4 regions of the Clostridium aromativorans genome follow, and region 1 is predicted to be linked to each of the others. Evidence: riboswitches for the same ligand, from Rfam matches in the RefSeq annotation. Region 1 holds a riboswitch; each other region holds the start of a gene.

The links. Region 1 has a riboswitch for S-adenosylmethionine ahead of LN736_RS00510 (YbaK/EbsC family protein). Riboswitches for the same ligand answer to the same signal wherever they lie in the genome.
Region 2: linked by a shared signal. The riboswitch ahead of LN736_RS13730 (trans-sulfuration enzyme family protein) and the one ahead of LN736_RS00510 (YbaK/EbsC family protein) in region 1 are both predicted to bind S-adenosylmethionine.
Region 3: linked by a shared signal. The riboswitch ahead of LN736_RS04745 (ABC transporter permease) and the one ahead of LN736_RS00510 (YbaK/EbsC family protein) in region 1 are both predicted to bind S-adenosylmethionine.
Region 4: linked by a shared signal. The riboswitch ahead of LN736_RS10135 (ABC transporter permease) and the one ahead of LN736_RS00510 (YbaK/EbsC family protein) in region 1 are both predicted to bind S-adenosylmethionine.

What each region holds. Positions count from the first base shown of each region.
Region 1 covers NZ_JAJJPB010000001.1:107,810-113,222, reverse strand. The annotation lists gene LN736_RS00520 (YitT family protein) at 1-780, opposite strand, end outside; gene greA (transcription elongation factor GreA) at 1,206-1,670, shown strand; SAM riboswitch class I at 1,774-1,875, shown strand; gene LN736_RS00510 (YbaK/EbsC family protein) at 2,027-2,488, shown strand; gene LN736_RS00505 (flavin reductase family protein) at 2,519-3,100, opposite strand; gene LN736_RS00500 (DEAD/DEAH box helicase) at 3,255-4,835, opposite strand; gene LN736_RS00495 (M16 family metallopeptidase) at 4,988-5,413, shown strand, end outside.
Region 2 covers NZ_JAJJPB010000020.1:30,151-35,563, reverse strand. The annotation lists gene ruvA (Holliday junction branch migration protein RuvA) at 1-89, opposite strand, end outside; gene LN736_RS13740 (hypothetical protein) at 226-822, opposite strand; gene LN736_RS13735 (ComEC/Rec2 family competence protein) at 875-1,696, opposite strand; SAM riboswitch class I at 1,892-1,996, shown strand; gene LN736_RS13730 (trans-sulfuration enzyme family protein) at 2,088-3,260, shown strand; gene LN736_RS13725 (YebC/PmpR family DNA-binding transcriptional regulator) at 3,464-4,204, opposite strand; gene LN736_RS13720 (YigZ family protein) at 4,303-4,947, opposite strand; gene pdxR (MocR-like pyridoxine biosynthesis transcription factor PdxR) at 5,005-5,413, opposite strand, start outside.
Region 3 covers NZ_JAJJPB010000003.1:112,048-117,460, reverse strand. The annotation lists gene LN736_RS04755 (threonine synthase) at 1-1,054, opposite strand, end outside; gene LN736_RS04750 (ABC transporter ATP-binding protein) at 1,225-2,016, opposite strand; gene LN736_RS04745 (ABC transporter permease) at 2,032-2,835, opposite strand; SAM riboswitch class I at 3,191-3,297, opposite strand; gene LN736_RS04740 (ROK family transcriptional regulator) at 3,341-4,435, opposite strand; SAM riboswitch class I at 4,662-4,768, shown strand; gene thiS (sulfur carrier protein ThiS) at 4,907-5,122, shown strand; gene LN736_RS04730 (HesA/MoeB/ThiF family protein) at 5,112-5,413, shown strand, end outside.
Region 4 covers NZ_JAJJPB010000011.1:90,049-95,461, forward strand. The annotation lists gene metK (methionine adenosyltransferase) at 1-862, shown strand, start outside; gene nifB (nitrogenase cofactor biosynthesis protein NifB) at 986-2,278, shown strand; gene LN736_RS10130 (DUF523 domain-containing protein) at 2,302-2,772, shown strand; SAM riboswitch class I at 2,825-2,926, shown strand; gene LN736_RS10135 (ABC transporter permease) at 3,135-3,929, shown strand; gene LN736_RS10140 (ABC transporter substrate-binding protein) at 3,988-5,055, shown strand; gene LN736_RS10145 (ABC transporter ATP-binding protein) at 5,093-5,413, shown strand, end outside.

The DNA.
Region 1 (5,413 bases):
ATTATCTAAAAGTCTTATATAATTTTTCAATTTTAAAAATTGTTTTCTATTTAAAATGGTAATTATGACTTCCTTTTTATCATCTTTATAGGCGCCTTTGGCATAATAGATGGTGGCGCTTCTCTCAAGTTCCTTTATAATAAAATTTTGTATATTCCTCCCGTGATTACTTATTATAGCAACCTGCTTATAGGAATTTAGACTTACTATAACCCTGTCTATTATTGTAGAATTTAATATTACCCCCAGTATGGCATAAAGACCTTTGTTTACCCCGAGTACTATAGTTGCAGCTATAGTTACGGTTATATCAGCTATCAGCACGGATTTGCCTATGCTTATTTTTGTATATTTGTTTATTATTTTTGCGATTATATCCGTACCTCCAGTTGAAGCGCCTAGATTAAATATTATACCCATGCCCATTCCACATATCAATATGCCAAATATAAGCTGAACTAGAATATCACTGCTAAATGGCTTTATATGTGGATATATTTTTTCTAAGAAAAATATCAGTGCAGATATGGAGAAGCTGCAGAATACGGTTTTCCCGCCGAATATAGGGCCAATTATTATAATTCCTAAAGTGAATAATATAACTTCCATTCCCATCATCAACAGACCAATAGGAAGATTTGGAAACAATGTGTTTATAATTATGGCAATACCGCTTGTGCCACCGGCGGCAATGTGATTTGGAGCTAAAAAGAAATAGGTACCGAAAGCTACAAGAAATGTTCCAATCAACATGAAAAAAATATCTTTTATATTTTTCATAATAAATAACCTCCCTCCTTGTATACACTTGACTGTAAATTTATTCATTAAAAAAAGCATATAAAAATCTAAGTAAATACTCTCTCAGATTCATATGCTCTCATACATACAAAAATTGCAAATATAATTGTGTGTATGTCTTTTAAATGCCTTACTAAATATATTATATAATGGTAAATATTATTGTGTCAACATGTTTTCAATATTGATACTGATAGGTATAATTATGTTGATTTTAAGAATCATCTATAAAAGGCTGGCCTGAATTTTACTAGACTGTCTGGAACTTGGGTTGTATTATTTAATTAGTAATATTATAATAAAATAGTAAGGCAAATGAGCACGTAAAAAAACAGCGAATCCATGAAAAATAGCTGGTTTTTTGATTACATTATGGAAAATTTAGAATAGTAGGTGAATTATTTATGCAAGATGTAATTTTGACAGAATCAGGCAAAAAAAAACTTGAACAGGAATTGGAATATTTAAAGACGGTTAAAAGGGTGGAAATAAAAGCTGCCTTGAAATCTGCTCGTGCACAGGGGGATCTTAGCGAAAATGCCGATTACAGTGCAGCTAAAGATGATCAATCTATGACTGAAACTAGAATACAGGAACTGGAAAGTCAACTTAAAAATGCTGTAATAATAGAGAGTTCACAGGATGAAGATGTGTTCGATATAAATAAAACGGCAGAAGTAAAATTTTGTGATATAGATGAAGTTGAACAGGTTACTCTTGTAAGTTCAGTAGAATCAGATGTGAAAAAGATGAAAATAAGTATAGAATCACCTCTGGGTAAAGCCTTATTTAGGATGAAAGTGGGGGAAAGGGCGACGGTTGCATCTCCAGATGGAAATTATGATGTGGAAATAGAAAAGATTTTATAAATATTTCGCTGGATATTTTATCTAGCGAAATATTTTTTTACAAAAACATGAGTTGACAAACAAATGATAGTCTGGTATCCTGTATTTAAAATTAATATTAAAATTCTTATCGCGAGAGACTGAGGGACTGGCCCCATGATGTCCGGCAACCTAAAATTATATTTTAAGGTGCTAATTCCAGCAGGTGATACCTGGAAGATAAGATATATGAGTATGTAAATCTCCTTATAGCTTATCTATAAGGAGATTTTTTATCTGAAGGCTATCTTTTCTTGATTCACAGTTTACAATGTATAATCATGGATGTCATTTCTTGAACTTAAGAATTATTTGATAAAAAATTGGAGGAATTGAAGATGAGTGTAGAAAGTGTAGTTAATTATTTTTTAGATAGGGGAATGGAAAATCCAGTATTCAAACTTCCTGATAGTGGTGCTACTGTTCAGCAGGCTGCAGAAACCATACATACGGAGCCAAAATATATAGCAAAGACGTTGGCATTTAAAGTTAAAGATGATGATATATTAATAGTTATGAGAGGGGATTTAAGAGTTAGTAATAAAAAATACAAAAAGTTTTTTAAAACTAAGGCTAAAATGCTGAGTCATGATGAGGTGCTGGAAGATACAGGTCATCCTGTGGGAGGACTGTGTCCTTTTGGATTGAAAAACCCTATTAAAGTATATTTGGATAAATCTATAAGGGATTTTGAATATGTATACCCTGCTGCTGGATCTAAAGAGTTTGCCCTTAAAATAAAACCAGAGGTAATTGGCAATTTGGTAAATGGACAGTGGATAGATGTTTGTGAGAGCTAGTTAATACTGTAAATGATCAAATAAAAGCCCTTATCTTGGGGCTTTATTTCTTCTCTTGATTGAATATCCAAAGTGGCCAAGAGGTTTTGAATTTAGGCTGTAGTATTCTCCATGGCTGTAACAGATAAGGTTCGCTTTTTCGAAATGTATTTTATTGTTTAAATCAAGCAGATTTTTATCCACTTTTACGTTTGAAATTTCCAGCAAAAATAGATCGTGAGTTCCAAGAGGTGTAATTGACAGCAATTTGCACTCCAGGGCTACTGGAGATCTTTCAAGAGATGGAGTGGAGATGGATATGCCTTTGTTAAGTTTAAGATTAAAATGTTTGATTTTATCTTCCTTTTTTCCAGAAACAACTCCACAATAATCTACAATTGTAGTCATATCTTTTGTAGGAAGATTTATAGAACATTGTCCACTTTCTTTAATGTATTTATGAGAAAGCCTTTCAGGTCTTATTCCCATGGCGACAATGGGTTTTTTAGTACATACAGTGCTTACCCATCCCACTGTAAAAATATTTAATTTATTGGATATGCTTTTGGAAACCACAAGGACCACTGGAGTTGGGTTTAACATTGCACTGCCTTTAAAATTTAATTTATTCATATGGGTTCCTCCAACTTATTTTATACATTTTGAGTTAAAATTCTATTTTTGATGTTGTTGTTGTCAATATTGGATAAAAGTCCTAAAAGAAACCATAGGGATATATTTCATGATATTTACAGGGTTTCACATGGCTCTTATAGGACAAATTAATTTAACGATGGGATTTTTTATTTTTTGCCAGTTCTACAGAAACTCTTCTGCCTTGAAGCTTTTTACCATTGGATTTTTTAAGTATGATGTTTCCAACTCTTTCGGGAACGCTTATAAAGGTAAATTTGTTTAGTATGTCTATATCTCCTATTTCATAGGCCTCCACTGAAGAGGTTTCAGCTATGAATTTCAACAGCTTTCTTGGAGTTATATTATCCATTCTTCCTATGGAAAAAAATAATCTCATATTTTCCTCTTCTATGTTTATGGAATTCTCCTTATAATTAAAACTCAATTCCTTTTCGAAAATTATCTTCATAAGGGCAGCAGCCACATCCACCAAATTGTATTCTTCATCCAATTCCATTGCTACTGGAACAAAATTTTTATAATTGTTTTCCGATATAACATCTCTTATCTTTTTTTCTATATTTTTATATTTAGCTTCAAATATATCATCTACTGTAGGAATTTCTTTTCTCTTTATTTTGCTTTTAGTGAATTTTTCTATCTGCTTTAACAGCATATATTCTTTGGGAGTTACCAGAGAATAGGCAATTCCCTCTTTATTGGCTCTTCCAGTCCTTCCTATTCTGTGTACGTAGGATTCGGTGTCCTGGGGAAGATCATAATTTATTACATGGGATACATTTTCAACATCTATTCCCCTGGCAGCTACGTCAGTGGCAACTAAAAAGTCCAGGGAGGAATCTTTGAATTTTCTAAGTGTGTTCAACCTCTGATTTTGCCCCATGTCTCCGTGCATACCTTCTACATTGTATCCTCTTGACTGGAGGCCTTCTACTAATTCATCTACGCCGCGTTTAGTTCTGCAAAATATGATAGCACTGGAGGGTTCATCTACATCTAAAATTCTACATAGAGATTCGAACCTATCTTTGTTTTTTATTTCATAGTAATACTGTTTTGTTTTTTCAACAGTTAACGTGTTTTTAGCTATTTCTATATATTTTGTATCGCTTTTCATGTATTTTGAGGCTAATTTTCTTATCTGATTTGGCATGGTAGCGGAAAAGAGCAGTGTCTGTCTATTTGAATTGCAGGCTTTGATTATATCTTCTATATCATCTATAAAACCCATATCCAGCATTTCATCTGCCTCATCTATTATCAGAAATTGTATACTGCTTAAATCCAGGGTATTTCTATGTAGGTGGTCTAATATTCTCCCAGGTGTGCCTACTACTACATCTATGCCTCTTTTCAAGGCTTTAATTTGCCTCTCTATGGGCTGACCGCCGTATATTGGAAGCAGTGATATTTTTCTAAATTTGGCAATTCTGGATAGTTCGTCATTTACTTGAATGGCAAGCTCTCGAGTAGGCGTGATTATTATAGATGAAATGTTTTTACTATTGCAATCAATTTTACTCAGCATTGGTGCTCCAAAGGCCAAGGTTTTTCCCGTACCTGTTTGTGCCTGACCTATTACATCTTTTCCCTCTAATATTATGGGAATTGATTCCGCTTGAATTTGAGAAGGCTCTTCAAATCCCATATTATCTATGGCCTGGAGGACTTTAGAATGTAAGCCTAAATTATTAAAATCAATATTTTTCATTAAAATTCCTCTTTCTTTTTTATATTACAAAACAAAACTTATCATATCATAGTATATACATATTATCAAATTTTAATTTGATTTAAATACTTTTTATTTATAATGATATAAACTATAATAGAATATACTGATGAATTAAAGGAGAATTTCATATGTTTGATGCTAAAGAAAGTGTTCTGCCTAATGGTATAAAACTTATCACTATAAAGAAGGATACACAAATAATGGCTTTACATGCTGGCATTAAAATTGGCGCCATATATGAAAACATTGATGAAAAAGGTATATCCCATTTTATTGAGCACATGCTTTTTAAGGGCACGAAATCTAGAAATAATGAAAGATTGAATGTGAATTTAGAAACCTTAGGTGGAGAATACAATGCTTATACGGATAATGGTTCTACAGTGTATAGCATTACAGCATTGTGGATAGAATTAGAAAAGTCTTTAGATATTATTTCTGATATGCTTATGAATTCAATATTTCCCGCAGATGAAATTGAAAAAGAGAGAGATGTAATACTTTCTGAAATAAGAACCAACAAAGACGATATTGAAGAATATAGTTTTAGAAAA
Region 2 (5,413 bases), on a different contig from region 1:
GTATTTATTTTATAGCCTATGCCATTGTTTTCAACTATAATATAATCTCTACTCACGCCTCTATATATCCCCTTTATATACTCATACATCTAAAATTCCCCCGTAAAATATTGAAAATCATATAAATATTATAGCACATATTATACTTTATCATTTTGAATACCTCAGTTCAAGTGATAATTATATAGAACCAGGCTCCTTTACCTAAAAAAGCCTTAAAGGCTACTATTCATAGTCTTCAAGGCGTGCTTCTGCTTCTTCTCTGGTATTACACTGAAAATATTTGTCTCCCTTAGTCAAAAGTTTAATATCTTCTTCTTTCAACCTATTCGTACTTATACTTGTAATATCTCTTTTTTCATTTTCTATAAGCATATTTCCCTGTTTATCTGTTTTATATATAGCTATAAATCCATTTTTTATTCCCAATACATATTTATTAGGAGCATATTTGTCTACATTTTTTATTAACACTATTTCTCCTGCACTGAATTTTTCTACCTTATATCCTACATCCTTATAAGCTTTTTCAACTTCACTTTTCTTCTTGCCAGCTAACTTTCCTGCCAATTCCTGTTTTTCTATCTGAACTTCTCCGCTTTTATCATATTTTATCTTGAATATTACTCTGGCATCATTATCAACAACACCGTTTATGGAAGAATTCACTTTTACAGTATCATAGGAATTCTTGTTAGCTTGACTTAATTTCTTTTCCATATTTATATTTTGAAATCCCACTATACATATATAACAACTCAATCCAAAAATTAAAATAGTAAAAACAACTAAAATTGCCGTGCGAATTTTTCTTCTATCCACAATATCCCTCCTTTTCTGGATATTATAGACACTTTTATAAAAATTATACATGTTATTTCAATCTTATGCTGGTATAATTTTTACTGCAATACAATATGTCATTTTTAATGACTATATTGCCTTGATTATCTATTCTCCAAACTATTGCCCCCTTGTTTATAAGTCTGTTTTCAACTCTTTTATCCGGAGTTCCCACTCCATCACTCGTTATAATCGCCACTCTAGGTTCTACCCTATCCAAAAACCTATTCGTAGTACTTGTATTTAATCCATGATGGGGAACTTTAAGCACATCACATTTTTTAAGTTCGCCTGTTTTTAAAATATCTTCTTCTTCTGATCTCTCACAGTCTCCTGCAAATACATATTGTAATCCATTTACTTTTCCCTGCAGGACTATAGAATTATTATTTTCTACAGTTTTACTTTCACGAACCGGCCCGATTGCCTTAAGAACGCATCCATAATTTTTAATTTCCCAACCTCTTTTTATATATTCAACATCCACCCCCATTTTATTCAGCTTATCACTCATAATATTCTGGATATAGTTTCTATGATCTGGAAGATACACCTTACAAACTTTTCTGGACTGAGCTATTTTAATTATGCCTTCATAGTGATCATCGTGATAATGAGTGAGTATTATACCATCTATGCTTTTTACCTGATTTAAATCCAAATATCTTATAATTCTCCTGGTATAATAAGCAGCTCCTGTATCTATAAGATAATTTTTATCATCAGTTTTTATTAAAATACAGTCACTCTGACCAACTCCTAAAAAATGAACCTCATAATTTCCAAATTTAGCCAGAGCAACATTATCCATATACATTATAATTACAAAAATAATAGCTAATATTCGTTTCATACAAATTACTCCTCATAAATCGTCGCTATTATTATTTTTTACAATTAAAATTGTTATATTCTAAATTATAGGTGAGAAAATCTCATGACACATAGTACATATTTAAAATAGAAAAGTAAAAGTTCCTAACTCCATCAACAAAAATATTTGACAAAATTCCTATTTAGGTATACTATTAAAAAAATTAATAAATAAATCTTATCAAGAGCGGTGGAGGGACTTGGCCCTATGATGCCCGACAACCAACATTCTATTTAATGTATGGTGTTAATTCCAACAGATTATTCTGAAAGATAAGAAAAATTTTCAAGTCGTAACTTTAAAGCTGTTTTTCTTATGAAAAACAGCTTTTTTATTTTATACTATACACAATTAATAAGGAGGAAAATTTATGAGCAAAGAAACCAGCTTTATAACAAAATGCATTCACGTGGGAAATGGTATTGATAAAGAAACCAGGGCCATAAGGCGCCCAATAACCATGGCAAACTGTTACAGGCTTCCCGAAGATGCATCTTCAATCAACTGGAGTGATCCAAATCAGATATTATATACCAGAAACACCTCTGCAAATCAACTTTATCTTCAGCAAAGACTTGCCGCACTGGAAGGTGCAGAAGACTGCGTGGTCCTTGCAAGTGGTGTCGCTGCACTGGCAGGTGTGTTTTTTACTTTTCTTGACAAAAATTCACATGTGATCTGTTCAAATGTATCATACATAGCAGTTTACAGACTGTTAAACGAATATCTCCCTGAAAAATACAATATAGAGACATCCCTTGTAGATACCTCCAACCTAGAAGAAATAAAAAAGGCCATACACCCCAATACCAGGCTCATTCATGTTGAAACTCCAGGAAACCCCACCACGAGAATAAGCGACATTGAAGAAATTGCAAAAATTGCGAAATCCGCAGGAGCTCTACTTAGTGTTGACAGTACATTTGCCTCTCCATACCTGCAGCGCCCTCTTGAACTGGGAGCAGATCTTGTTATACACAGCTTGACCAAATATATAAATGGACATGGTGATGCCATGGGTGGAGCAGTGCTGGGCAAAAAAGATCTCATAGACAAAATTAAAGCCCAGGCTATGGTGAATCTGGGGGGAACTATAAGTCCTTTTAATGCATGGCTTATAATGAGAGGTGTTGTGACACTTCCCCTGCGTATGGAGCAACACAGCCATACCGCTCTCAAAGTCGCCCAATATCTGGAATCAAATCCTTCAGTGAAGTTCGTGGCATATCCGGGTCTTGAAAGCCATCCGCAGCATGAAATTGCCAAAAAACAGATGAAGCTCTACTCAGGAATTATAGCTTTTGCACTTAAAGCAGATGCGGAAACCCATAATAAATTTATAAATTCACTTGAGCTCATCGTTCCGGCAGTTTCCCTGGGACATGACGAGAGCCTGATTGTATACACTGGAGCAAGTGATGAAAGGATCAATTTCTATCCAGAAAATTTCAGAGATGGATACATAAGATTCAGTGTAGGACTTGAAAGTGCGGAAGACATCATTGAAGACTTAAAACAAGCATTGCAAAAATGCGGATTATAATAATACAATGCTTTCAAACTGGGGGATAATCCCCCTAGTTTTTATCCGAACGCTACCATTGCTGGCTACTCCCAACTTCTCAAAATGGGACATAAGCACTGCTGTGCGCCTGAATAAGGCAAAACGTATTATTTAACAATAAAAACCACTTTTGATATGAATATTATATATATATCCATATCAAAGATGGTTCATATGGTCCTTTACCCTTCAAATTCTTCAGGAAAATCAGCATTGTGATAAACATCCTGAACATCATCATCGTCTTCAAGTTTATCTATTAATCTCTGAACTTTTTCAGCAGTTTCCATATCAACAGAGATAGTATTATCCGGTATCATAGTAATTTCTGCTGACAAAAAATCAAGTCCATTTCCCTCAAGATTTTCTCTGACTTTCCCAAACTCCTCTACAGAAGTAATTATTTCAAAAACTTCCTCCTGGGCATCAAAATCCTCTGCACCGGCATCCAGGGCTTTCATCATGACATCATCTTCATCAATGTCATCTTTTTTCTCTATAATAATCTGACCTTTAGTTTGAAACATCCAGGACACACATCCATTAGCTCCTAGATTTCCACCGTGTCTTGAAAATGCAGCCCTTACACTGCTTGCCGTTCTATTTTTATTGTCAGTTAATGCTTTTACTATCACAGCAACCCCTCCAGGTCCATATCCTTCATAAACTATTTCCTCATAGCTTACCCCTTCCATTTCTCCGGCGCCTTTTTTGATTGCCCTGTTTACTGTATCCTGGGGCATATTATTTGCCTTAGCTTTTGCTATGACATCTCTTAATTTTGCATTGCTATCTGGACTTGAACCACCGGTTTTAGCCGCAATAGCCAATTCCTTTCCTATCTTAGTAAATATCTTACCTTTTTTCGCATCTGCCTTACCCTTTTTTGCCTGTATATTATGCCATTTTGAATGTCCTGACATATAAATTTCCTCCTAACTTACAGTTTATAACTATTTAATATTGATCATGCAAATTGTATTATATCATATAAAAGCAGATCACTACAAATATAAACGCATTATTCTTTAATCAGGTTATTATCAACTTTAAAATAAAATTCTTCATCTCCAACTATAAGTTCACATTTTCCATTGGTTACATCTATTATCTCATTTATCAGCAAATCAACATTTTCTAGAATACAATTTATTGACAACTGAACTTTGTCAGCATATTCAATATTCTCTATAGGAATAGACTTTTGTTCAAAAAAATGCTGCAATTTCCCCAAATCCTCGTAATTTATAGATATATCTATAGGTGAACCTTTTACTCTTTCCACTATCTTTGCACTGTCAATAGATAATACAGCAGATTTAGAATAAGCTTTTGCCAGCCCGCCTTTACCTAGAAGTATTCCCCCAAAATATCTTGTTACCACTGTGACAATATCTGTCAGCTTCTTTTTTTTAATCACTTCCAGGATAGGTATTCCTGCAGTTCCTTGAGGTTCTCTATCATCACTGTATCTTTGAATATTCATTTTTTCTCCAATTACATATGCATACACATTATGTGATGCTTTAGGATTTTGTTCTTTCACCCTATTTATGAATCTTCTAGCATCACCTTCAGTATATACTCTCTTTACACTCCCTATAAATATGGACTTTTTTTCCTCAAATCTCGAACCAGCTTGATTTTTTACTGTAAAATATCCCATATTACCCCGCCTTTCAAAACATCCCTCATAAATTATTTCTTAAAAATATATAATAAACTATATAGTCATAAGACTATTTAATATTTGAATTCCTCTTTTTATATTTTCTTTGCTAACATGTGAAAATCCAATTTTAAAATATTTCTTACCTTCCGAAGGATTCTTATAATATAATGAACCCGGAGTAATTAACACTCCCCTACGTTTTGCCTCTTTAAAAAGACTTATGGAATCTATTTCAATACTATCTTTAATTTTTAGATAAAAGTGCAGTCCCCCTCCTGGCTTTGTAAAGTCTACCTTATCATTTAGGTATTTAACTATACATTTTCCCATATATATATACATATCCTTGTATTTTATATTTAACATATTTATATAATCCTTCCACATACCTTTCCTAATGTATAAATCCAATGCCCTCTGCATAAGGCTGGAGGTAGCTATATCCGTGTTAATTTTAGAA
Region 3 (5,413 bases), on a different contig from region 1:
GTGCCGCTCCTTCTGGGCATATAAATAGCCCCTCAGTTCTAGCAATCAAATTTATAGAATCTAAAATTTCTGAGTCTTTTACCTGAACTGCCGTACCTCCGCTCTTTTTTATGGCATCTAATACTATAAAATCTCCCAGTGCTTTGGGAACACGTATACCACCTGCAATAGTATTTGCTCCACTGCAGAATTCAGAAACATCCTTTTTCTTATTAAAAGCTTTAACTATAGGATTACAACCTTCTGCCTGAACAGAAATAAGTTTTGGTATTTTATCTTTTATCCATCCCAGTTGCCTTAACTCATTGAATGCCTTCCATATACCAATTATTCCAACACCTCCTCCTGTAGGATAAAGTATGGCATCAGGAAATTCCCAGTCAAAATATTCTGCTATTTCAATTCCCATAGTTTTTTTACCCTCGATTCTATAGGGTTCTTTTAAAGTCGCAGCATCAAACCAGCCATGCTTTTTTACACCTCTCGATATTATTTTACCTGCATCAGATATCAAACCTTTTACAAGATAAGTCTTTGCTCCATATATATATGCTTCTTTCTTAGCAAGCTCAGGAGCATCTTGCGGCATAGCAACTACAAGCTTAATGCCAGCTTTAGCCGAGTATGCCGACCACGCTCCCCCCGCATTTCCCGCAGTAGGCATAGCTATTGTTTTTATGCCCAATTCTTTCGCCTTCGACACACCAACTGCAGCACCTCTTGCTTTAAACGTTCCTGTCGGATTAAGCCCCTCATCTTTTATATACAGATTTTCAAATCCTATTCTTCTTCCCAAGGTTCTAGCCTCAGTTATAGGGGTATCACCTTCTCCAAGGGTTACTATATTATTCTCATCATCTATTGGAAGTAGTTCTTTAAATCTAAATAGCCCCTTCTTTCTTGTCTTAAAAATATTTTTGTCCACATTTTTTTTAATCTCATCAAAATCATACCTAACCAGCAGTGGTCCGCCACATTCACACAGATTATGAGGTTCATCCTTTGAGTACTTTTTACCACATTTTGAACATTCCAAATAACTATAATAGCTCATTTATTAAGTCTCCTTTATTTAAATATTTTCATTAATTTTAGTTATAAAAAAATCTCAGTGATTAAATTGAGATTTTTCAATCCAATTAAAAGTATAATCTTACCATTATTATGAATATTCCAAATAAATATATTAGCTAATTTACTTCTCTCTCCCATTATATTTTAAATCTACATACTACATGAAAATGGATTATCAACTTTCGTAAAAAACTCATCATATATTTCACTTTTAATCTGCGTAAAATCATAATTACCTCTATCCCTAGGTCTCGTCAAATTTACATGTATTATTTTTTTAATTTTTCCAGGCCTCTTTGATAATACTACAACCCTATCTCCAAGATAAATTGCTTCATCTATATCATGGGTTACAAGTATCATGGTTGTATTTTCCTTTTCCCATATTTTTAGAATCTCCTGTTGCATATTAATACGTGTCATAGCATCAAGCGCTCCAAATGGTTCGTCAAGCAATAGCAGTTTTGGTTTATTTATAAGTGCCCTTGCAATACTTATTCTTTGTTTCATCCCTCCTGAAAGCTGATTTGGATATGATCTTGCAAAGCCAGTCAGTTCGACTAATTCAAGTTGTTTATAAACTAATTCTCTTTTTTCTTCACTCGACATTTTCTCACTTATCCCAAATTCTACATTTTTTTCTACTGTAAGCCATGGAAAAAGTCTTGCTTCCTGAAATACCATTCCCCTATCTATTCCTGGTCCATTAACAGGTTTACCATAAGAAAAAATAGCTCCGCTATAATCTTTATCCAATCCGACTATTATTCTCAGCAACGTGCTTTTTCCACATCCACTTGCTCCTACAATACTTAAAAATTCTCCTTTTTTGACTGACAGGTTTATATCTTCTAACACATTAAGGTTTCCGCCATCTAATTTGAAATTTTTATTTAAATTTTTTATCTCAATAGCATTACAATTTTCTTGTTTATTCAAAATATTTATACTCCCTTCCTAATTTCCATTATTAACATCCCATTTTACAATTACATACTGTAATTTTTTTATGAAATAATCTATCAAAAATCCAATTACCCCTATTGAGAAAACTCCAACCAGCATTACATCAGGCTGTGATAACTCCCTTGCATAAGATATTGCATAGCCTATTCCAGAAGTAGCAGCTATTATTTCTGCTGTAATAACACTCATCCATGCACTTCCGATTCCGATGCGAAGTCCTGTAAAAATTGACGGAAGTGCAGAAGGAAAAACTATCTTTATTAGTTTTTCAAATTCATTTTTTTCCAATATTTCGGAAATCTCTAAATATTTTTTATCAGTACTTTTTATACCATAAATTGTATTTATTAATATTGGCCAAAAGCTGCCAATTACTATTACAGTTATTTTAGATGCCTCATCAATACCCATCCACAAAATAAGAACTGGTACCCATGCAACAATAGGAATTGGTCTTAAAAATTGTATCAGTAAATCTATGGCTCTCTCTGCTATTCTAAATAACCCAATAAATATTCCAAAAATTATTCCTAAGGCTGCACCTATACAATATCCTTTTATAACTCTAACTACACTTACATATAAATTTCTAAGAAGTTCTCCACTTTTAATCATGTCAATCAAAGTTAAGAATATTTTGGATGGAGAAGGAAGAACTGACTGTTTAATCAACCCCTTACTACTTAACACCTGCCATAATATCAATAACATTACTGGGACTATCAATGCAATAATTACATTCCCTAAAATTTTTAATTCTTTATAAGAGTTAATTTTTATATTTGCTGCCTTCATCTTTATTTTCTCCTTATAATTCAACTCATATTATTTTAAATATGTAAACATTGAAATTGTCATAATTTAGAATCACTACAGAATTCAATTCATTTATTTACACCCTTTTTACTATTTTGGTAAAAAGTATTTGAAATTTCTCTATTCTATATTTTAAATCTTCATATCACATCCTAACCTCCATTTATTTTATCAAGTAGATACACTAATACACAATAAAAGGCCAAGTATAACTTACTAAGTAGAGATTATATAATCCATCTCTATAATAAGTTCAACTTGACCTCTAGTTTTTCTAGTCAGTCCAATAAAAAAACTTCCTGTGGAGAAACCACAGGAAGTCATATCCTCTTGTCTCTCATCTTTCAGGGTATACCTGCTGGAATTAGCACCATTGAATACAAAATCTATTCAGGTTGCCGGATATCATAGGGCCAGTCCCTCCATCACTCTTGATAAGAAGTTATTCATTATTCATTTTTAATTTACGTATATGATATAACTTTTAAAATACTTTGTCAACAACAATTTTTTTATATTTTGAATTTTTATTATCAATACACCTTTCAAGAAAAAGAGCCGCTGCACCTACTGAAACCGAGTCTTCTTTAAAATATCCGTATCTTTTTACGGATACTCTTTCAGGAATATATTTTATACAGGTTTCATAAAACGTATCAAAATCAATCAGAAATCCGCTTAATACAATACATTCAATGTTCAATAAATTTGTATAGGATTCAATGCTTTTTCCCAGTTTTGATGCGGCATCTAAAATAAATTTTTCAGATGTTCCACAATTTTTCATACTCCTTGAATACACTTCATTAAAATCAATATAACCATAAATGTTTTCAATCATATGTTCAAAGGCATACTCATTATCTCCGGATGATCTCATAATCCTCCCCTGTATGACTGCCGCCTGCTTCAGTCTAGCACCACAATCAAAATAAGCCATATTTTCAAAATTCCTTCCTGCTCCATAAAAATACTCCGCAGTAACAGCTGAGTCTGCACAATTACCGCTGGTTACACTGCACCCCAACTTTTCTTCAAGTATTCTACTTATGCGCTCATTATCCCAAAACCCCGTTTCAACTGCAAGCCCAATTCCCACAAGCTGGAGAAGTTTTAGATTTAATTCCTCATAGGCACTCTTTATAATATAGAGAATTTCTTCTATGACTTCATCACAAGAATTGCAATAATCGATATAAAAGCCCTTTTTATAAAAAATTTCCATTCTCAAGTTCACTATAGATACCTGCACATGAGTGCTGCATATACTTATGCCCATAATATAAAACCTGCACACATTTACATCATACAGCACAGGTTTCCTTCCGCCTGTAGATTCGCCCATACATTTTTGAACCAAAATGGATTTTTTTTCAAGTGGGTTCATAACTCGATTCAGCGTAGTCAATTTCATACCTGTTTTAAATAAGATTTCATTCTTGGTCATAACACCATTTTTTTGTATTAAATTGAATATTTCTTTTTCTTCTGAAGCTAGATCTCTAAATAATCTGTAATTGTCTATCATAACATCATACCTTTTATCATTATTGTATACTTTAGTCAATGTACAATTCACATTTTACAATGCACAATTATGAAGATTTTCGGATAAATCGAAAATCTACCAAAATTGAATTCTTAATTCTTATTGAGAAAAGTATTCTTTGCAATCAAACTCTTTCTGCATCTAAGAACCTAATAAAAATATAGTACGAAAGGGAGGTAGGTGTCAATACGACAAAAATAAATTTATTGACAAATTTATTTTAAATGTGTTAGTATTTAATAAATTAAACATTGAATTCTTATCAAGAGAGGCAGAGGGACTGGCCCTATGATGCCCGGCAACCCGATTATTTTCAAAGGTGCCAATTCCAGCGGGTTATATAATTTGCCTGAAAGATGAGAAAATTAATTATAAAAATGACTTTCTTGTAAATTATAACAGGAAAGTTTTTTATTTTGTCACAGTTTAAATTAAGTGTAAATTCTTTTTTCCAAAATGGTTAGAAGATAAAAATGTTAAATGAACAACGAGGAGGGTATCATGAAAGTAACAATTAATGGTAAAATTAAAGATATAAAGGAGGGAGTCACTGTAACAAAAATTTTAAAAATAGAAAATGTAGAAATGCCAGACATGGTTTCTGTTCAGTTAAATGACGAATTCATAGATAGAGCCAATTTTAACAGCACCGTTCTAAAAGAAAATGACAAAATTGATTTTCTATACTTCATGGGGGGTGGAAATAGTGGATTTTAGTGAGGATCAGATAGAAAGGTATTCAAGACACATTATCCTGTCCGAAGTAGGTGTGGAAGGTCAGGAAAAACTTTTAAACTCCAAAATCCTCATTATAGGTACGGGCGGTCTGGGAGCACCTGCTGCCATGTATCTGGCTGCTGCAGGGATAGGAACTATAGGCCTTGTAGATGGAGACATAGTGGATCTTTCAAACCTTCAAAGACAGATAATCCATCGCACAAAGGACGTGGGAAAGGCTAAAGTTCAGTCCGGAAAAGAAACCATAAATGAATTGAATCCAGACGTAAA
Region 4 (5,413 bases), on a different contig from region 1:
AAAACTGGGAGAAAAAGATGATATAGAGGCAATAGGTGCAGGGGATCAAGGGATGGTGTTTGGATTTGCCACAAATGAGACACCTGAATATATGCCACTTCCAATAGCACTGGCTCATAGACTTTCGAGAGGATTGGCCGATGTCAGGAAAAATGGCATTATTCCATATTTAGGACCAGATGGTAAAACCCAGGTTACAGTAGAATATGAAGGAGAAAAACCTGTGAGAGTAGATACAATTTTGATATCCTCACAACATGAAGAAAATGTGGAACATGACCAGATTGAAAGAGATATAATAGATAATGTCATAAAAGAGGTAATACCTGAGAAATTTATAGATTCCAATACCAAATATATTGTGAATCCTACAGGAAGGTTTGTAAAGGGAGGTCCGGAGGCTGATTCAGGACTTACTGGAAGAAAGATAATAGTTGATACCTACGGTGGATATGGAAGGCATGGAGGAGGAGCTTTTTCGGGAAAAGATCCGACGAAAGTCGATAGATCCGGAGCCTATGCGGCAAGGTGGATAGCAAAGAATTTGGTGGCAGCAGGTGCTGCGGATAAGATAGAAGTGGAGGTTGCCTATGCTATAGGAGTGGCAAGGCCTGTGTCCATAAGTGTCGATACTTTTGGAACAGGTAAGGTATCTGATGAGAAAATAGTGGATATTGTAAAAAAGCTTTTTGACTTGAGGCCGGCAGCCATTATAAGAGATTTGGATCTTAGAAGGCCAATATATAAAAAGACAGCTGCTTATGGACATTTCGGAAGAACCGATATAGAGCTGCCCTGGGAAAGCCTTGATAAAGTGGATAAGATAAAAGAAGAATTAAATAAGGTGGTTGTATATTCTTAAGCCACAAATGCTGTGAATTTTTATGAAAGGTTGACCAGAAATACTGGAGGCCAGGCAAACTAAATTTTTAAGTTTGTCTGGCCTTTTTATATTTTAATTATGCAAAAAAGGAGATAATAAGATATGCCTATAAATTTTGCAAGGGAGATTGAAAAAAAGACATTTCAACATCCCTGCTATAACTGTATTGCACATAAGTATGCTAGAATGCACATACCTGTAGCTCCAAAATGCAATGTAAGCTGTAATTTCTGCAATAGAAAATATGATTGTGTAAATGAATCCAGGCCTGGAGTTACAAGTGGAATTCTATCCCCAGAGGAAGCAAGAGATAAATTCAAGATAGTAAAAAATAAAATAAAAAATTTGACGGTGGTTGGAATAGCTGGTCCAGGAGATCCACTTGCAAATTTTGAAGAAACCAAAAAGTCCATAGAACTTATAAAAGAAGAATGCCCGGATATTACATTTTGCCTTTCCACCAATGGATTGATGCTTCCTGCTTATGCGGAGGAACTGATAAAATTGGGAGTCACACACGTTACAATAACCATAAATGCTGTAGACCCTGAAATAGACGCACAGATCTATAAATATATAAACTATAGGGGAAGCACTTTTGTAGGGCCGCAGGCAGGAAAAATTCTACTTGACAATCAGCTTACAGGTCTTAGATATCTTACAGAAAAAGGTATTGTGTGCAAAGTAAATATTGTGATGATAAAGGGAATCAATGATGCTCACATTCCTGAAATAGTAAAAAAAGTTAAGGAATGTGGTGCCTATATGACAAATATAATGCCTCTTATACCTGTAAAGGGAAGTGTATTTGAAAACAGGGATACTGTAGATGAATCTGAATTGAAAAGCATGAGGAAAAAATGTGAGCCCTATTTAAAACAGATGTATCACTGCAGGCAGTGCAGGGCAGATGCCATAGGGAGTTTGAATGAGGATGTATCGGCTCAATTTAGGAATTATAAGAAAAATGTAATTTCTATTGACAAATCTGAGAAAATATATAAAGATGACAATAAAACAGGTAAGGTGAACAGAGGTTATAGATTTGCAGTGGCCAGCAGTTCCGGAGATTATGTAGATGAACATTTTGGGCATGTATCTCAGTTTTATATATATGATGTATTAGATGAGAATATTAAATTTTATGAGAAAAGGGATGTGGAGAGGTATTGTAATGGCCAACAAGAATGTACTGGACATGATGATAGGATATCGGGTATTATAAAGTGCATAGAGGACTGTAATGGAGTGCTTGTACTGCGTATTGGCTTCGAACCTGTAATTAGGCTTCATGAGAAGGGGATAAAGGTATTTCAGATGTACAGTACTATAGAAGAGGGCATAGAAAAGGCAGTAAAATTGATGAGTCAGGTTGATAAATCAAGCGATTCTTAGATTCAGATGGAGGTTATGATTTAATGAAGGGAAAAATTTTGGTGAGTGCGTGTTTACTTGGAGAGAAGGTACGTTATGACAATGGAGATGTAGCCTGTCATGATCCGCGATTTTTAAGGTGGGCTAAAGAGGGGCTGCTTATAGGAATTTGTCCAGAAGTATCTGGAGGACTTCCTGTGCCGAGGCCGGATTCCCAAAGAAAAGGAGATAGGGTAGTCACTGGCAAGGGTGTTGATGTGACTTATGAATATAAAAGTGGAGCACAGAAAGCTCTTTCTCTTGCAAAAGAAAATGATGTTTCCGTTGCTATTTTAAAACAAGACAGCCCTTCTTGCGGGAGCTTGTATATATTTGATGGTACATTTAAGGGTGTTAAAAAGTCAGGCCAAGGTGTTACTGCTGAATTGCTGAGAAGGAACGGTATTAAAGTGTTTGGCGAAGATCAGCTGGATGAAGCTGAAAGAGAAATTAAAAAAATTACCTCAAATTCTTGACAATATGTGTATTAGATTATATAATTAGCCTTATATAGAAAAATAAACAAAATTCTTATCAAGAGAGATTGAGGGACTGGCCCTATGACGTCCGGCAACCTAAATTTATTTAACGGTGCTAATTCCAGCAGATTATATGTCTGAAAGATGAGAGAACAAGTACTTTCTTGTATTTTATCTTTGCAGGAAAGTTTTTTATTTGCAGGAGAAATTAGTGTGTATGTATTTTGTAAAAATTGAGATTTGATAATAATATTGAAAAGAGTTGACTAGAAACACTAGAGACTTATTTCTTGTTAGATGTAAGCTTCTGGTGTTTTTTGTATTTTGAAATATTTAGATAAAAAGGAGGATGATAATGAATGGATATAGATAGTAAAACTTATCTGGAAAATAAAAGTCATGAAAAAAATGCAGGGAAAATACTGAGCAAAATTTTTAGAAAAAGTATAGCTGTAGTGCTGTTTCTGGTTTTCTGGCAGGTTGCACCTATACTCGGGATAGTTGATCATCAATTTATACCTACTTTTACAGAAACAGTGGGTACTATTGTGAGTCTTACGCTCAAAAATGAAATGCTTGTTCATGTAAAAGTAAGTCTTTTAAGAGCTGGAGTGGGATTTTTGTTGGCCGGAATTATAGCCGTGCCTCTGGGATTTTTACTTGCAGGAGGATTTAGAAAGCTGGAGGAAATACTGGATCCGTTGCTGCAGATTCTGGCGCAGGTAAATCCTTTCTCATTGTTCCCGGTTTTTATACTTCTTTTTGGAATAGGAGAAGTCGCCAAGATCTCTATAATATTCTGGGTGTCCATATGGCCTATATTATTTAGTACTATAACGGGAGTGAAAACTATAGATCCGCTGTTGGTTAAGGCAGCTCAGGACATGGGCACATCGAAAATAAAACTTTTTTGGAAAGTAGTTTTGCCGGGAGCTGCTCCAAGTATATTTTCAGGACTCAGGATGAGTGCAGGTAATGCATTTTTGATGCTCATAGCTGCGGAAATGATAGGAGCAAGCGCAGGACTTGGATGGATGGTGCTCAATTCAGAAGTTAATTTCCAAATTAACAGGCTGTTTGCAGCAGCGCTTACAATTGCCCTGTTGGGTATATTTATAAATAAAGCCATAGGTTTTGCAGAAAAAAAGTTGTAGTGTGGAAACAGGATTCTTTTGTATCTTAAAAATTTAATTATTTTGGGGGGATTTTCAATTGAAAAGTAAAAGGTTAATTTCAACAGTGGTTTCAATAGTTTTGGCAGCATCGTTTTTTTCCGGCTGTGGAGGAGAGAAGCAGGCTTCAACGAAAAAAAGCGGAGAACTTCAAGTTCTTAAGACCTGGAGCAGGAAGGATTGTACAGCTGCACCTATTATAGTGGCAGATAAGCTGGGATATTTTAAAGAACAGGGATTAAAAATACAGTACACAGGAGATACTCAACCGGCACAGCGTCTTCCTTCAATATTAAATGGAAATAATGATTTTGGAGATGCTCATCCTAACAATCTGGCAATTGCAGCTGAAGGAGGTGCAAAGGTGAAAGGGGTGGCCAGATCTATTGTGGAACCTCCGGACAGCGTAACTGACACCCATCTTCAGCATATGTGGTGGATAAGTAATAAAAACGGGCCTATAAAAACATTGGCAGATATCAATAAGTATCCAGGGAAAGTAAAAGTAGGTGCCAATTCAAGAAATTCCTGCGTAGATTTCCTGTCAGATATATTATTTGCTAAAAACAACATCTCCCTGGATAAAATTGAGTGGATTCAGATGCCGGATATAGAACAGGTATTGTCTTTAAAAAAGGGACTTATTCAAATTGCAGTAGTTCATCCGCCTTTTTATAAATCCATCGAGGAAAGCGGCATAGGGAATATATTGACTACAAGCAGACCTATAGCTGGTGAAAACGGAGGAACTTATCTCTACTATTTTTCTGATAAATTTATAAAACAGCATCCAGATGAAGTTGCCAAATTTATAGTGGCGGTTAAAAAGGCAGAAAGGTATATAAACAAAAGCATACCTGTTCCAAAGGAACGTGCTAAAGTCAACCAATGGGTATCAGATGCCATAGGAGTACCTGTAAGTGCCAACCACTATTATGCAGATGACGGGGTTATAAAGGACAAGGATATACAGCAGTGGATAGATGGAAGTAAGACAAGCGGTGCACTTCCTAAAAATGCAAAGGTGAAAGTCAGTGATATAGTTACTCATGAGTTTGACAAGTATGGAAATTTAGGGTCACAGCCAAATTATGTAGTTAAAGAATAATGTAATCATACTCAAATTTATAGAAGGGGAGTTTTAAATGAGTAAGATAATTGAAAAGTCAAAACAGGAAAGTGTAAATCTGAAGGATAAGCAGTATAAAATTGTTGTAGATAATATAAGAAAAGTCTACGATGTAAGGTCACAAAATGGACAGGGCAATGAAAAGTTTATAGCAGTGGATAATTTTAATTTAAAGGTGAGAAAAGGCGAATTCATTACAGTGGTGGGACCCAGCGGCTGCGGGAAATCAACCTTTCTGGACATACTGGCAGGATTGTCAAAACCTACTTCTGGAAATGTATATATAGATGGAAAATTGATCACAGGACCTGCACTGGATAGAGGAATCATTTTGCAG